DNA from 2 places in the Nocardiopsis sp. B62 genome. Region 1 is predicted to be linked to the other one. Evidence: predicted binding sites of a transcription regulator. Region 1 holds the regulator's gene; the other holds the start of a gene.
The links. Region 1 encodes LexA, which represses DNA repair genes until DNA is damaged. Its sites were predicted from a motif close to TCGAACANNTGTTCGA; they were not measured.

Region 1 (7,599 bases):
GCCGCTAACCTGAAGGCAACACACCCAGAACCGGCTAAGGAACACTCAGCGATGACAGCGGTAGACGGCGACCAGACGACGGGCGACACCTACGACGCCCGCGCCCTCCAGGACAAGTGGCAGGCGCGCTGGGCCGCCGAGCTTCCGTTCGAGGCCAACACGGACCCGGGGGACACCCGCCCCCGCTCGTACATCGTCGACATGTTCTCCTACCCCTCCGGTGACCTGCACATGGGCCACGCGGAGGCCTACGCCATCGGTGACGTGATCGGCCGCTACCGCTTCCAGCGGGGCGACAACGTCCTGCACCCGGTCGGCTGGGACTCCTTCGGCCTGCCCGCCGAGAACGCGGCCATCAAGAACAACGACCACCCCTACAAGTGGACGTACGCCAACATCGAGACCCAGGCCTCCTCGATGCGCCGCTACGGCCTGGCCCTGGACTGGTCGCACCGTCTGCACACGAGCGACCCCGAGTACTACAAGTGGAACCAGTGGCTGTTCACCCGCTTCTTCGAACGCGGGCTGGCCTACCGCAAGGACGGCCTGGTCAACTGGTGCCCCCAGGACCAGACCGTGCTCGCCAACGAGCAGGTCGTGCAGGGCAGGTGTGAGCGCTGCGGAGCCGACGTCGAGCGCCGCGCCCTCAACCAGTGGTACTTCAAGATCACCGACTACGCCCAGCGTCTGCTGGACGACATGGACCAGCTGGACGGCGGCCGCTGGCCGGACGAGATCCTGGCCATGCAGCGCAACTGGATCGGCCGCTCCACCGGCGCCGACGTGCGCTTCGAGATCGAGGGCCGCGACGAGCCGGTCACCGTCTACACGACCCGGCCCGACACCCTCTACGGCGCCACCTTCTTCGTGGTGGCAGCCGACGCCGACCTGGCCGCGGAGCTGTGCGCGCCCGAGCAGCGCGAGGCCTTCGAGGACTACCGTTCCGAGGTCGCCAAGCTCTCCGACATCGAACGCCAGACGACCGAGCGTCCCAAGACCGGCGTGTTCCTGGGCCGCTACGCCGTCAACCCGGTCAACGGCGAGCGCATGCCCGTCTGGGCCGCCGACTACGTACTGGCCGGCTACGGCCACGGCGCCGTCATGGCGGTGCCCGCCCACGACCAGCGCGACCTCGACTTCGCCCTCGCCTTCGACCTGCCCGTGCGGGTCGTGGTCGAGACCGGCGAGGCCGACCCCGCCGAGACCGGCGTCGCCGCCGCGGGCGAGGGCGTCCTGCGCGACTCCGGCCCCCTCGACGGCCTGACCAAGACCGACGCCATCGAGCGCATCATCGGCATCCTGAGCGAGCGCGGCACCGGCGACGCCACGGTCAACTTCCGCCTGCGCGACTGGCTGCTGTCCCGCCAGCGCTACTGGGGTACCCCGATCCCGATCGTCCACTGCCCCTCCTGCGGCGAGGTGGCCGTCCCCGACGAGCAGCTGCCGGTCACCCTGCCCGACCTCCAGGGCGCCGAGCTGGCCCCCAAGGGCATCTCTCCGCTGGCCGCCGCCAAGGAGTGGCTGCACGTGGACTGCCCGTCCTGCGGCGGTTCGGCCGAGCGCGACACCGACACCATGGACACCTTCGTGGACTCGTCCTGGTACTTCCTCCGCTACATCTCCTCGCACCTGGACACGGCCCCCTTCGACACCGACGAGGTGAACAAGTGGGGCCCCGTCGACCACTACATCGGCGGCAAGGAGCACGCGACGCTGCACCTGCTGTACGCGCGCTTCTTCACCAAGGTCCTGTACGACATGGGCATGGTCGGCTTCACCGAGCCCTTCCGCCGTCTGACCAACCAGGGCCAGGTCATCAACGAGGGCCGGGCGATGTCCAAGTCGCTGGGCAACGGCGTGGACCTGGGCAGGGAGATCGACGCCTACGGTGTGGACGCGGTCCGGCTGACCATGCTCTTCGCCTCCCCGCCCGAGGAGGACGTGGACTGGGCGGACGTGTCCGTGGTCGCCGCGCAGAAGTTCCTCAACCGCGCCTATCGGGTGATGAGTGAGGCCGGTGCGGGCAGCACTCCCGGAACGGACCTCTCCACAGGCGACACCGATCTGCGGCGCTTCACGCACCGCTCCATCGACCAGATCACCGCCCTGGTCGAGGACAAGCGCTTCAACGTCGCCATCGCCCGCTGCATGGAGCTGGTCTCGGCCGCCCGCAAGGCGATCGACTCCGGTCCCGGCGCCGCCGACCCGGCCGTCCGTGAGGCCGCTGAGTTCGTGGCCGTCGCCCTGTCCCTGTTCGCGCCCTACGTCGCGGAGGAGGGCTGGGAGAAGCTGGGCCACAGCGGCTCGGTGGCCGTCGGCAACTGGCCCGAGGCCGACCCGGCGCTGCTGGTCCAGGAGTCCGTCACCTGCGTGGTGCAGGTGCAGAGCAAGGTCCGCGACAAGCTGTCGGTGTCCCCCGACATCGACGCCGCCGAGCTGGAGCGCCTGGCCCTGGCCTCGGAGAAGGCCCAGAGCTTCATCGGTGACAAGACCGTGCGCAAGGTGATCGTCCGCGCGCCCAAGCTGGTGAACATCGTCGTCGGTTGATCCGTCGCACGGGGCGGTGGTCGCGCTGGCGACCACCGCCCTCTACCTTGGGCGTGACAACTGATTGGGAGGCGGTGGCCGGGTGGGCTCTGCGACGGGTTCCGGACCCAGACCCTGGGTGCGGGCGGCGATCGTGGTGACGGGCACGGTGGCGGTCTCCGCCGCCGCCGTCGGAGGCGGTCTCTGGTTCACGGGGAACGACCCGGACCAACCCCGGGGCGGTGACGCCCACACCACGGCGCCACCGTGCGGCGTGGTCCCGGAGGAGGCGATCACCGAGGCGCTGCCCGGTGCCGTCCTGGAAACGGACGACGGCGGCCCCCTCGCGGGCGGCGAGGGCACCGCGTGCGTGTGGACCACGGCCGGACTCGACGCCGAGGAGCAGGGTGTGCTGCGGGTGGACCTGTCCGCGCGCTTCACCGACGCCTCCGCCGAACCGGCCGTGACCGGCGACGAGTCCGCCTCCCGGGCCCAGACCGCGATGGCCCCGGCTCGCGGTCGTTCCGTGGTCCTGGGATCCGGCGCCGAGGCGGAGGTCTGGCGCGGCCAGGTCCCCGGTACCGCCGAACTCGCCTTCCACAGCGACAACCTGCTGGTCCGCGTCTCCTACAGCGCCATGGACGAGGACGACCCCGTGTCCTACGACCGCGCCAGCGAGACCGTCGTCGCCTTCGCCGAACAGCTGGGAGAGGCCCTGTGAGCACCCCCCACTCCGGGCCCCCGCCCGCCTTCGCGCAGTCGGAGGACCCCGGAGCCACCCCGCCGCAGAGCCGGGGACTGGCCGTCACCCTCCTCGTCGTCCTGATCCTGGCCGTGCTGGCGCTCGCCGCATGGCTCACCTGGTACCTGCTGCGCGACAGTGTGGAACTGGGCGAGTTCGAGGCCGCGCCCGAGTGCGGGATCGGTGAGACCGAGACCCTCGAGGAGTCGGTGCCCGGCTACGAGAGTGAGATCGAGGAGACCGTCGGCACCGGCCAGGACCCCTTCGGGGCGGGCTGGCAGTGCCGCTGGGCCACTCCCGAGGGAGCGGGCGCCTCCGTGCCGTCCGCCGCCACCCTCGTCCTGGTCGCCGCCCCGGTCGAGGGTGGCGTGGAGACCGCCGCCGAGACCCTGCGCTCCACCGCCGGGGAGAACGACACCCAGCCCGTGGAGGGCCTGGGGGACGAGGCGCTCACGTGGGTCGAGGACGGCGCCTTCGAAGTGGGATGCGTGGGTGTGCGGGTCTCCAACCTGTACGTGGAGTCCTGCTACACCGCCGCCACCGACTACGACGCGATCGGTTCCATGGACGGTGAGGCCGCCGCCGAGGAGGCCGAGCTCCTCGCCCGCGCCGTCGTCGACGAGCTGCCCGCACCCGCGGACGACTAGCGGATCGTTCCGGGTCGGCTACCAGAGACCGTCGAGGAACCCCTCCAGCGCCGGGGTGACGTCGGGGGAGAAGGCACGGTCCGCGTCGAGGGCGGCGGCCCCGGGGGAGTCGTCGTACTCGCGCAGGATGTGGTCGACCCCCGACAGGTCCACCCGCTCGGCGCCGTCCAGGCCGGTCATGAGCCGGTCGACCTCCTCCTCGTTCACCTGGGCGTCCTGGTCGCCCCACAGGACCAGCACCGGGGTGTCCCCGGGCAGGCCCTCGGCCAGTTCCACGGGGTCGAAGGAGTCGATCCAGGTCAGGTAGTCCGCGCTGTTCTCGTCGAACAACCCCGTGGCGTCGCTCTCGGGCAGCTCCCCGCCCGCGCGCACGGCGGCCCGGCCCGCCCGCAGGTCCGAGAGCATCTGCGCCGCGGTCACCTCGCCGACGCCGCCCTGGGCCTCGGCGGTGCGGATCTGCTCGGACACCTGGCGGTCGATGAGGTCCAGCATGCGGGTGCCCGGCGGAGCGGCCAGCACCAGAGCGGGTTCGGCGTCGAGGAGTTCGTGGGCGCGCAGCGCGTACAGGGCACCCTCACTGTGGCCCAGGATGACCGTGCGCTCGGGGTCCACCTCGGGCTGGGCGACCAGCTCCGTGTAGGCGGCGGCCATCTGCCGGTCGAAGACGAGGGGGTCGACCGGCTGGTCGAGGGCCTCCTCCTCGGCCTCGCTCATGTCCGCCGGGTCCGCGCTGCCGAACTTGTCGTAGCGCAGCGAAGCGGCACCCGCACCGCTCAGCACCCGGGCGAGGTTCAGGTTGGTGTTGGCCTCCGGGCGCGCGGCGCCGTTGCCGTCCCGGTCGGTGGGACCGCTGCCGGAGACGATGAGCACCCCCGGGACGGAGCCCTCACCGGCGCCGGAGGGAGCGGTGAAGGTGCCCGGCACCGTGAACCCGCCACCCTCGAAGGAGACCTCGCGCTCCTGCCCGGCCGCACCGGGCAGCGCGGGCCCGTCGCCGTCGCTGGGCGCGCAGGCGGAGACCAGCAGGGCCCCGGCGACCAGGGCCGAGGCCAGGGCGGCGCGGGGTCGGCTCGGGGAAGGGGACACGGGGGCGGAGGCAGGTGTCGACACGCCCTCAGCGTATCGGCACGCCCACCACCCCCGGCTCGGGGACCTGGGCTCAGACCCGGCGCATGACCGTGACGACCTTGCCGAGGATGGTGGCCTCGTCTCCCTGGATTGGGTCGTAGGCGTCGTTGCGCGGCATCAGCCACACGTGCCCGTCCGGCTCCCGGCGCAGCACCTTGACGGTGGCCTCGTCGTCCAGCATCGCCGCGACGATGTCACCGTTCTCGGCGGTCTGCTGCTGACGGACCACCACCAGGTCACCATCGGTGATCGCGGCGTCGATCATGGAGTCACCGACCACCGTGAGCATGAACAGACGGCCCTCGCCGACCAGCTGGCGCGGCAGCGCCAGGACGTCCTCCACGGCCTCCTCGGCCAGGATCGGGCCACCGGCGGCGATCCGACCGACCAGCGGCACCGAGGCCGCCCGGGTGGAGTCGGCGGTGAGCTCCTCCTGGGTGAGGGTCTGGGAGGCCTCGCGGCCCGGGGTGCGCAGCTCCACGGCGCGCGGCCGGTTCTGGTCCCGGTGCAGGTAGCCCTTGCGCTGGAGCACCTTGAGCTGGTGCGCCACGCTGGAGGGGCTGGACAGGCCGACCGTGTCGCCGATCTCCCGGATGGACGGCGGGTACCCCCGTTCCCGGACGTAGCGCTGGATGCAGTTGAGGACACTCTGCTGACGTGCGGTGAGCTTGGGGGTGTCGGACCCGGACGGGCCCGGGTCGCCGACGGGCGAAAGAACGGTGGTGGGTCCGGAGCCGACGGCTCCGGGGTTCTCCTCCGGCACGGCCGGGCCTCCTCGGTGTTCGGTTCGGTCAGGGCCTGTGTGTGGCCGGATCGGCCACGCGGACCGGACGGCGAAGCCGGTGTGAAATCAAGGTCAACTTTAGTCGTTGCACACGGTGATATCAAACAAGCGTTCGAGAACGTGTGGACGAGGGCGCGTGGGGATTTCGCATTGTGTTTTCGCGCCCCGATTTCCGGGGGTCCGGACTTATGTGTGTACACGCGCGCCGTGGCCGTTGTCCGGGGAATGTGCGATCCGGTATGGGGTTCGTCTCGCCGTGCCCCGCCGCCACTCCGTGCTCGCGGGAGAGGGGGGAATTCGGTCGGCGCCGAGGTGTGGCGGGCGTCGAGCCGCGCGCCCGCGCCCCCTTATCCTTGGATTCGGCTCCCGGAGCCGCACATCCCCGTTTCCACCTCCTCGAACCCCGTTCCTCGGCCGCCCCTGTTCCAGGGTTTGGGGACACGCCGTCGGCAGGGTTGCGGGTGTCCGCCCCGGCGCCTAGGTTCGACCACAACATCTGGTGTTGACATGGGGGCTGTGGTCAATAAGTTGTGGTTAAGTAGACCTCCAGGGTTGTTGGTCGGGTACAGGAAAGCCAGGTGAACCGGGATGCACTGTCCGTTCTGCCGTCATCCGGACACCAGGGTGATCGACAGCAGGTCCACCGACGACGGCGCGGCCATCCGGCGCCGCAGGACCTGCCCCGTCTGTGAGCGACGCTTCACCACGCAGGAGACCGTCCTGCTGATGGTGGCCAAGCGGTCCGGGGTCACCGAACCCTTCAGCCGCACCAAGATCATCGCCGGGGTGCGCCGCGCCTGCCAGGGCCGCCCCGTCTCCGAGGACGCCCTCGCCAAACTCGGCCAGCGGGTCGAGGAGGAGATCCGCGGCCGGGGTGTGGCCGAGGTGCCCGCCCACGAGATCGGCCTTGCCATCCTGGGTCCCATGCGTGACCTGGACGAGGTCGCCTACCTGCACTTCGCGAGCGTCTACCGTGGGTTCGAGAGCCTCGCCGACTTCGAGGCCGAGATCGCGAGCCTGCGGGAGGACCGCGAGGGGGAGCCCGCGGTCGACACCACCGGGTAACCCCGGCGACCGCCGCATGGTGGGTGGAGAGCCCGGCCGAGACCGTGCCTTCCGCACCACCCCGAACACACATGAACGTCCGCGCGGTCACCGCCGGGTCCGCGCATGACCTTCGGGGGAGAGGTCGCCATGACGCGAAGGACGAACGGCACGACCAGGCGCCGGGGCAAGGGCCTGACGATCGGCCGGGTCAACACCACCGAGGGCGTCCATCCGTACGACACCCTCGAATGGGAACTCCGCGACGTCGTCATGACCAACTGGCGCGACGGCACCGTCAACTTCGAGCAGCACGGCGTCGAGTTCCCCGTCACCTGGTCGGTGAACGCCACCCAGATCGTGACGAGCAAGTACTTCCGGGGGGCCGTCGGCACTCCCGAGCGCGAGTCGAGCCTCAGACAGCTCATCGACCGCGTCGTCGGCGTCTACACCAGAACCGGCCGCGAACACGGCTACTTCGCCTCGGACCAGGACGCCGAGGTCTTCGACCACGAACTCAAGTACGCCCTGGCCCACCAGCTCTTCAGCTTCAACTCCCCGGTCTGGTTCAACGTCGGCACCACCTCCAGGGCCCAGGTCTCCGCGTGCTTCATCCTCTCCGTGGAGGACACCATGGAGTCGATCCTGGAGTGGTACAAGGAGGAGGGGCTGATCTTCAAGGGCGGCTCCGGCGCGGGGGTGAACCTGTCGCGCATCCGCTCCAGCAG
Region 2 (7,599 bases), on a different contig from region 1:
GCTGGCCACCTACCTCCTGCGCCGGTAGGAGCGGACCCGGACGCAAACAGGGCGGGCCCCGGGGATCTCTCCCCGGGGCCCGCCCTGGCGGCGGTCGGACCGAACCGTCCGCGCCGCTCATCTCACACGGCCCGGACGGTGTCGGAACCGGACCGGCTAGCCCTCGTTGGTCTCGGGGGCCTCTTCACCGCTCTTCTTCTTGCGACGCGCCAGGTAGGCGGCGGCGCCACCACCGGCGGCGATCGCGGCACCGGCAGCGATCAGACCGGCGATCGGCGAACCGGTCTTGGCCAGGGGCTGGGCGTCCTTGGCCTCCGTCTTCGGGACGGTGTCGGTGTCGCGCTCCTTGACCGGCGGGTTCTTGGCGTCGTCGTCGCCACCGTCGTCGCCACCATCGTCGACCGAGCCGGTGGTGATGCCCGCGGCGCTCTCGGCGATCAGGAAGCCGGAGACGATCTCGTCGCCGACGCTGAAGGTGATGTACATGTCGGTGACGGCGTCGTTCCAGACGAACCCGGCGTCCTCGGTCTCGAAGACACCGCTGACGGGCTCAAGCGACACCTGGAGCTCGACGGTCTCGTCCTCGACCTGGGCCTGGAGCGTGGACTCGCCGAGGACCCCGGCGTCGAAGCCGTGGTTGACCGAACCGTCCCAGCCCTGGCTGGTGGAGACGCTCGCACCGTTGATGGTGGCCTCGAGCAGGATCTCGCCGCCGTTGTCGACCAGCTCGGAGTTCTCCTCGTCGAGCTCGATGACGTCGGCGGAGGCCGTGGTGTTCTCGTTGTCCTCGTCGTCGTCACCGTCCTCGGCGGGGTCGGCGGGCTCGTCGGACGGCTGCTCAGTGGGCTGCTCGGTCGGCTGGTCCGTGGGCTGGTCGGTGCCGCCGTCGTCCGGGACGTCGGTGTCACCCTCGCCGTCACCGGCCTCCGTGGTGTCGTCACCCTCGGGGGCGTCGTCGTCGCCCTCGTCTTCGGCGGCCTCGGTGTCCTCGTCGTCCTCGTCCGGGGTCTCCTCGTCCTCGTCCGCGTCGTCCTCGGGGTCGAGGATTCCGGGGAGGTCGGCCTCGGTGATGACGATGCGGGCGGTGTCGACGACGGCGGTACCGGTGGCTCCGCTGGAGTTGACGGTGGCGGTGGTGGTGCCCTCAACGGTCAGCCAGCTGCCGATGGCGCCGCTGAAGGAGTCCGAGACCGTCTGGTCCTTGGTGATGTAGGTCTGCGTGGGGCTGGAGGCGCCCAGGGCCGAGGCGTAGCCCCACCCGTAGGTGTCGGCGTGGGCGGGCGAGGCGGCAGCCAGGGTGAGGGCGCCCAGCGCGGCGAAGGCGGCACCGCCCTGGAGCACGCGGCGTGCGGAGATTCGAGAAGCGTTCTTCAAGATCAATCCTCGTTTGGATCATCCAGGCCCACATGAGTCGGGGCCAGGCCTGGTCTGGGCTTCCACCGCCGGAACACAAAGGCGGGAAGTCTCGGAACGCGGAATCACGGACCAGGGTCGAATGGGGGACGGCCAAGGCACACAGAAGCCCGTGACCTGCGGAAATAGAGAGCGTGCACGGTTTCGGCCCGCAGAGGGCAAGAGCCGGAAGAACCGGCCGAGTTGCTTTCCATTCCCCATGGAGACAATACAGTCACCACAAAGATCAAATACATGATCACTGATATCGAAAAGGTCACGATGAACCTTCGAACGCACTGAGTAATCGCCATCGACAATTCCAGTCATTCTTTTTGATTCCGGTAAACCTTCACCGGGATGGGGCGTCTTACAAGGAGGACCGCGCCCGAGAGGACGCCTGGCCACGGCCGGAGTCACGTCCACACCCGGCCAGAACCACCGGTCGTGTGGCGCACGCCACGTCCACTCGGCATAATGCAGGCCATGAGTCTCCCCCGGCCCTTCCGCGCCCGCGTTCTGTTCGAGTCCCCACGCGGCAGAGGACGCCTGCGGGCCACCTCCCGCCGAACACCGGCGTCCGACCGGGCGGCCCCGGACTCACACGCGGATGCGTGATACCGCACCTACGAACCTCGTGAACTGCACAATGGGGACCATGCCTCTGACACCGGCGGACATCCGCAACAAGAAGTTCCACACGGTGCGTCTGCGCCCGGGCTACAACGAGGAGGACGTCGACGCGCTCCTCGACCGGATCGAGGCGACCCTGGTGGCGCTGGAGGGCGGTCCGCGCACGGGCCCGCTGCTCACCGCGGACGAGATCCGCAACTCCCGGTTCCGCACCACCCGGATGAGCCCCGGCTACCGCGAGGACGAGGTGGACGACTTCCTCGACCTCGTCGTCGCCGACCTCGCCGGACGCGGCCTGGGCCAGCCCGCCTCGCCGCCTCCCCTGCCTCCGCGTGCAGGCCAGGCCGACCCCGGACAGCCCCACCCCGGCCAAGGGCAGGGGTACGCGGACCCGAACCGGACCGACCTGCCGTCCGACGGTCCGGGGATGGCTCCCCGGGACATCAGGGAGAAGCGCTTCGCCACCACCCGGCTGACCACCGGCTACAACGAGCAGGAGGTGGACGACTTCCTGGACCGCGCCGAGTACAGCCTGGAGGTCCTCCTCCAGGGGCGCCCGGACCGGGCCACGCTCACCTCCGCCGAGGTGGAGCGGGTCCAGTTCGCCACCACACGGGCCCGCCCCGGGTACGACCCGGCGCAGGTGGACCAGTTCCTGGACGAGCTCGCCGAGGAGTTCCGCCGCCACGAGCGCTCCTGAGCCCGGACACGCCGCCCCCGCCACACCACACAAAGGAAAGCGGAAAGTAATATTTGTGCACAGGGAGTAGTCATTCCCTGTCAAGGGCGGCCCGAGGGGAGCAGTATGCGACATTCCATGCCGTCTTGGGGTACCTCCCCGACGAGCACGGTCCAGGGGATTCCGAGCTGCACCACCATCCCCGGACCGTGGCCCGCGCCCCGGCCGCCCTCTCCGCGTGGGCACGCGGCCGACCCGTACCCGACCGACGCCGACACCGACGAGGAGGTCGTCCCGGCCTCGGCGCACCCGTGGGAGAGACCGCTGCTCGCGCTCAGCATGACGGTGACGCTGGCCCTGGCGGTGATACTGGTGAGGCTGGTGTGGTCGGCCTCGGGTTCCCTGATGTGGACGGCCCTGGCGCTGGCCACGCTGCCGTTCGTGTGCTGGTCGGCACGTGGTCTCCGGTACGCCCGTGAGCGCGCGGAGTCGGTCCGGATCTCGCCCACCCAGTTCCCCGAGGCGTACCGGGTGGTGGTCTCGCTGGCTCGGGACATGGGGCTGGCCCGCCCCCCGGAGGCGTACGTCCGCCCCGGCCCGGTCTCGGCTCACGCGGACGCCGCCGCCCACGGACTCCGGCGCTACCTGGTGCTGTCGGACGCCCTGCTCGACGACAGGGGCCTCCCGCGCGACCGGGAGGCCCTCGCCTTCCTCGTCGCCCACCAGGTGGGTCACCTCGCGGCCGGGCACACCGGTTACTGGCGGCGGGTGGCCACCCTCGGGGCGGACCTGGTCCCCGGTCTGGGCTCGGCGCTGTCCCGGGCCTGTGAGTACACGGCCGACAACCACGCGCACGCGCACGTTCCCGAGGGGTCCCACTCGGTGCGGCTCTTCGCCGGTGGCCCCACCCTGTACACGCGAGTGAACCTGGGCGAGATGGCCGCCCGGGCACGCACGGACCGGGACTGCTCGCTGATCCTCTATCACCTGCTCTCGCGGCGCCCCAGCAACACCCGCAGGATGGCCGCCCTGCGCGACCGCGACCGCCGCGGCCGGGTGTTCCTCTAGGCAGCGCCCCTGGCCGCCTTCACAGGTGCCATCGGCGCGAACGGCCGCGCTGCGAGCGGTCTGAGGGCGGCGCGAGGACACGCCGCCCGCGGACTCCCTCAGCTGGGGGCGCACAGGCGCGCGACGATCGCACCACAGCGCCCCGACCAGGGTGTTCTCGACGAAAAGCGACCCGTGCCACCTCCCGGAGACTTGACGTGTTCGAACACCTGTTCGATACACTGTTCCTTGTGAGTCTCCTGAACGAACAGATCGACGTCCGTTCCACCGACCGTGGACACCCCGCCAAGTTCACGTGGCGCGGCCACACCTTCCGCGTGCGCCGGATCATCGGCGACTGGCCCGCCCGGCCCGGGGCCCCGGGCGTACCGGCCACCCACATCCACCTGCTCCGCGTCTCGGCGGAGTCCGAGACCGGGCACCCCAGCATCATCGACATCTCCCGGGACGCCGCCTCGGACCGCTGGACCATGCGGCGCCAGTGGGGCTGACCGGCCCACAGGACGCGACCCCGGGTCCGCCCAGTGCCGCGCCCCGTCAGCGCCGACGCGTGCCAGATCGAACCTCTCCGCCTGGTGGAAGTCCACCTGGACGGTGGAGAGGGCGAACTCCCGACCTGCGGCGTCGGTGATCTGCGCGTCGATCTTGGAGCCCTGGAAGACCGCCTCGTCCTCGGCCCGTTCGTAGGCCGTCCCCGATCCGTCCAAGGCCTCGGCGAGGAGTCCGGTTGGACCGGCGCCACCGGTCCGGGGTGTCCGCGTACTTGCCGCCCGGACCGGGCAGGGACAGCCGGTGGCGGGACGAGTGACCGCAAGACGAAGGCCCCGGGGCACTCGCCCCGGGGCCTGTCGAAAACTCGATTCAGCGCGCCGGGACTGGTTCCGGCGTCGTCGTCACTGCGGCGCGCTGCATGTCGGTCACCGTATCAGCGCTCGTAGTACGGTTCACCGTCGTCGCTACGGGCCCAGCGGACACGTTCCAGGATGCGTTCGGCCATGGGCGGCATCTCGGACTCGGCGAACCAGTCCACGTCCAGGCTCTCGTCACCGTCGACCCGGGGCCGCCCGCCGACCGGACGGCACCGGAAGGCGAGGTCGAGGAACTGCACCCGGTCGCCGTTGGGGTAGGTGTGCGGTTCCTGACCGATCACGGTGACCAGTCGGTCCACCTCGACCCGCACACCGGTCTCCTCCCACACCTCGCGGACCACCGCCTGCGCGGGCTGCTCCCCCGGTTCGAGGATGCCGCCGGGGGTGGCCCAGCGCCCGTCGTCGGAACGCTGGTGCAGGAGCACGCGCCCGTCGTCGTCGAGCACCACACCGGTCACCCCCACCAGGGGCAGGAGGGAGTGGCCGACGTGCTCGCGCAACTGGGTGACGAAGTCCGGAACGGGCATGGCACCGACACTAACGCCGAACCGGGCGGGTCCGGCTGATCAACCACGCCCACGGCGGAGTTCGGCGTACTCGTGGTCCAGGACCGACATCAGGACCGCGTCGTGCCAGGCACCGTCCCAGCGCAGGTGCTCGCGCCACACTCCTTCGCGGACGAAACCCGACCTGGCGTAGGAGCGCTCGGCGTGGGTGTTGAAGGCGAACACCTCCAGGGCCACACGGTGCAGACCGGCGGTCTCGAAGGCGTACTCCAGGACCAGGTCGGTGGCCTCCGTTCCGAAGCCCTGGCCGGTGACCGCCATGGAGCCGAGGGCGATCCGGTAGTGCGCTTCCGCGTTGTCCGGGTCCAGGTCGATGAGCGCGCACTCCCCGAGGACCGCGCCGTCCGCCCGCGCGCGAATCACCCAGTCGGCCCGGTCGTGTCGGTGCTCACGCGCCGTGAACACTCGGAGCAGCTCCTCGGCGTCGAACTCCCGGTGGGTGCCAGTGAGCCTGCGGACCTGCGGGTCCATGTCCACCAGGCCGGGGATGATCTCGTGCGCGTTGACGGCCCCGAGCGGTTCGAGCCGGACCCGGTCACCGCAGAGGGAGGGCTGGTCGCGGAAGACGTCGGGAGGCACCATGATGGGAATCCAACCAGCGCCCCCACACGCGGGCAACGGGTTTTCGAACGGGGGGTACGGGTGGCGGCCGGTACGGGCACGGCGGGTCTGCACACCATTCGCGAGAACAACCTCCGGGCCGTGCTGAGGACCGTCCGCGCGCTCTCCCCGTGTTCGCGCGCCGCCGTCGCCACGGCCACCGGGTTGAACAAGACCACCGTGTCCAGCCTGGTCACCGACCTCATGGACCGCGGCCTGGTCAGGGAGACCGGGCAGACCCCGCAGGGTCGGGTGGGCCGCCCCGGCGTCCTGCTGGCCCTGGACGACCGCTCCGTGGCCGCCGTCGGCGTGGAGGTGAACGTCGACTACCTCTCGGTGGTGGCCGTGGACCTGGTCCACCGGGAACTGGCGCGAGGGCACGTGCCGCTGGACGCCCGTTCCGCCGGGGCACACGCCTGCGCGGACCGGATCGCGACCGCCCTGCGCGAGGTCACCGAGGAACCCGCGATGAAGGGCCGCACGGTGGTCGGGGTGAGCGTCGCGGTGCCCGGGCTGATCGACGCCCCCTCGGGCACGGTGACACGGGCACCCAACCTGGACTGGCGGGACGTCCCCCTCCGCGACCTCCTGCGCACCAGGTTGGAGGGTTCGACTCTGGCGGAGGCCACCGTCCTGGTCGACAACGACGCCAACCTCGGCGCCATGGCCGAGTACCGGTTCGGTTCCCTGGCCGGTCTCGGCGACCTCGTGTACGTGACCGGTGAGGTGGGGATCGGTGCGGGCGTGCTGACCGGGGGCGAGCTGCTGAGGGGAGCGGGCGGCTTCGCCGGGGAGATCGGCCATCTGGAGCTGACCGCCGACGGCCCGGAGTGCTCCTGCGGGCGACGGGGCTGCCTTGAGGCGTTGGCCGGGATCGGGGCGATCCTGCGCGCCGCCCTGCCCGATCTGGTCGCGGACCGCCCCCTGAACGGCGGGGACGTCGCGGACCTGGTGGACACCGTGGTGGCCCGCGCGTCGGCGGCCGACCCGACCGCCGTCGACGCCCTGGAACGGGCCGGAACCTGGTTGGGGCGCGGGGTGGCGACCCTGGTCAACGTGGTCAACCCCGGGGCCGTGATGGTGGGCGGGTACTTCGTGCCGATGGCCCCGTGGCTGCTCCCCGCCTGCCGCGCGCAGGCCCGGGCCCGGTCCTTCGCCCCCGAGGCGGGCGGGTGCCGGGTGGAGCCCTCCGACCTCGGCATGAGCGCCGCCTCACGGGGTGGCGCCGCCGTGATGATCCACGGCCTGGACTCGGGTGACCTGCCGCTGCCATAGGCGGAACGGCGGTGACGTCGGGGCCCTCCCCTGCGGGCTCCCGGCCTGGTCGATTCGCTCGAGCCCGGTCGGCTCGTGCTGTGCCCCAACCTCCACCACGACGCTCCCTGGCCCGTTGGACGGCGCCGACCTCGACCACGCGTGCGGGACACCCGGACTGGACGAAACGACCCGTTGACAATTAGTTGTGGCTCTAGACAAACTGGCCGGGTCCGATGCCCTCCACGGACCGACCCCCCAGGAGCACACATGACCGACCTCCGCCCCACACCCGAGGACCGCTTCACCTTCGGCCTGTGGACCGTGGGCTGGCGCGGCGTCAACACCTTCGGCGACCCGGTCCGCCCGGTCCTCGACCCGGTGGACGCCGTGCACCGCCTCGCGGACCTCGGCGCCTACGGCATCACCTTCCACGACGACGACCTCGTCCCGCCTGGCAGCACCTCCGCTGAACGGGAGGAAATCCTCCGGCGCTTCCGGGGCGCGCTCGACGAGACCGGGCTGCGGGTGCCGATGG

Region 2: a site for LexA is predicted at 3,974-3,989, ahead of KBX21_RS13310 (DUF6504 family protein). Genes of this name have one in related genera too.

What each region holds. Positions count from the first base shown of each region.
Region 1 covers NZ_JAGPXK010000003.1:108,832-116,430, forward strand. The annotation lists gene leuS (leucine--tRNA ligase) at 52-2,547, shown strand; gene KBX21_RS04615 (hypothetical protein) at 2,630-3,247, shown strand; gene KBX21_RS04620 (hypothetical protein) at 3,244-3,915, shown strand; gene KBX21_RS04625 (alpha/beta fold hydrolase) at 3,934-5,025, opposite strand; gene lexA (transcriptional repressor LexA) at 5,075-5,806, opposite strand; gene nrdR (transcriptional regulator NrdR) at 6,416-6,892, shown strand; gene KBX21_RS04640 (vitamin B12-dependent ribonucleotide reductase) at 7,022-7,599, shown strand, end outside.
Region 2 covers NZ_JAGPXK010000010.1:90,829-98,427, reverse strand. The annotation lists gene KBX21_RS13330 (N-acetylmuramoyl-L-alanine amidase) at 1-28, shown strand, start outside; gene KBX21_RS13325 (PT domain-containing protein) at 157-1,374, opposite strand; gene KBX21_RS13320 (DivIVA domain-containing protein) at 2,042-2,725, shown strand; gene KBX21_RS13315 (M48 family metallopeptidase) at 2,843-3,772, shown strand; gene KBX21_RS13310 (DUF6504 family protein) at 4,003-4,263, shown strand; gene KBX21_RS13305 (NUDIX domain-containing protein) at 4,698-5,168, opposite strand; gene KBX21_RS13300 (GNAT family N-acetyltransferase) at 5,208-5,789, opposite strand; gene KBX21_RS13295 (ROK family transcriptional regulator) at 5,850-7,082, shown strand; gene xylA (xylose isomerase) at 7,332-7,599, shown strand, end outside.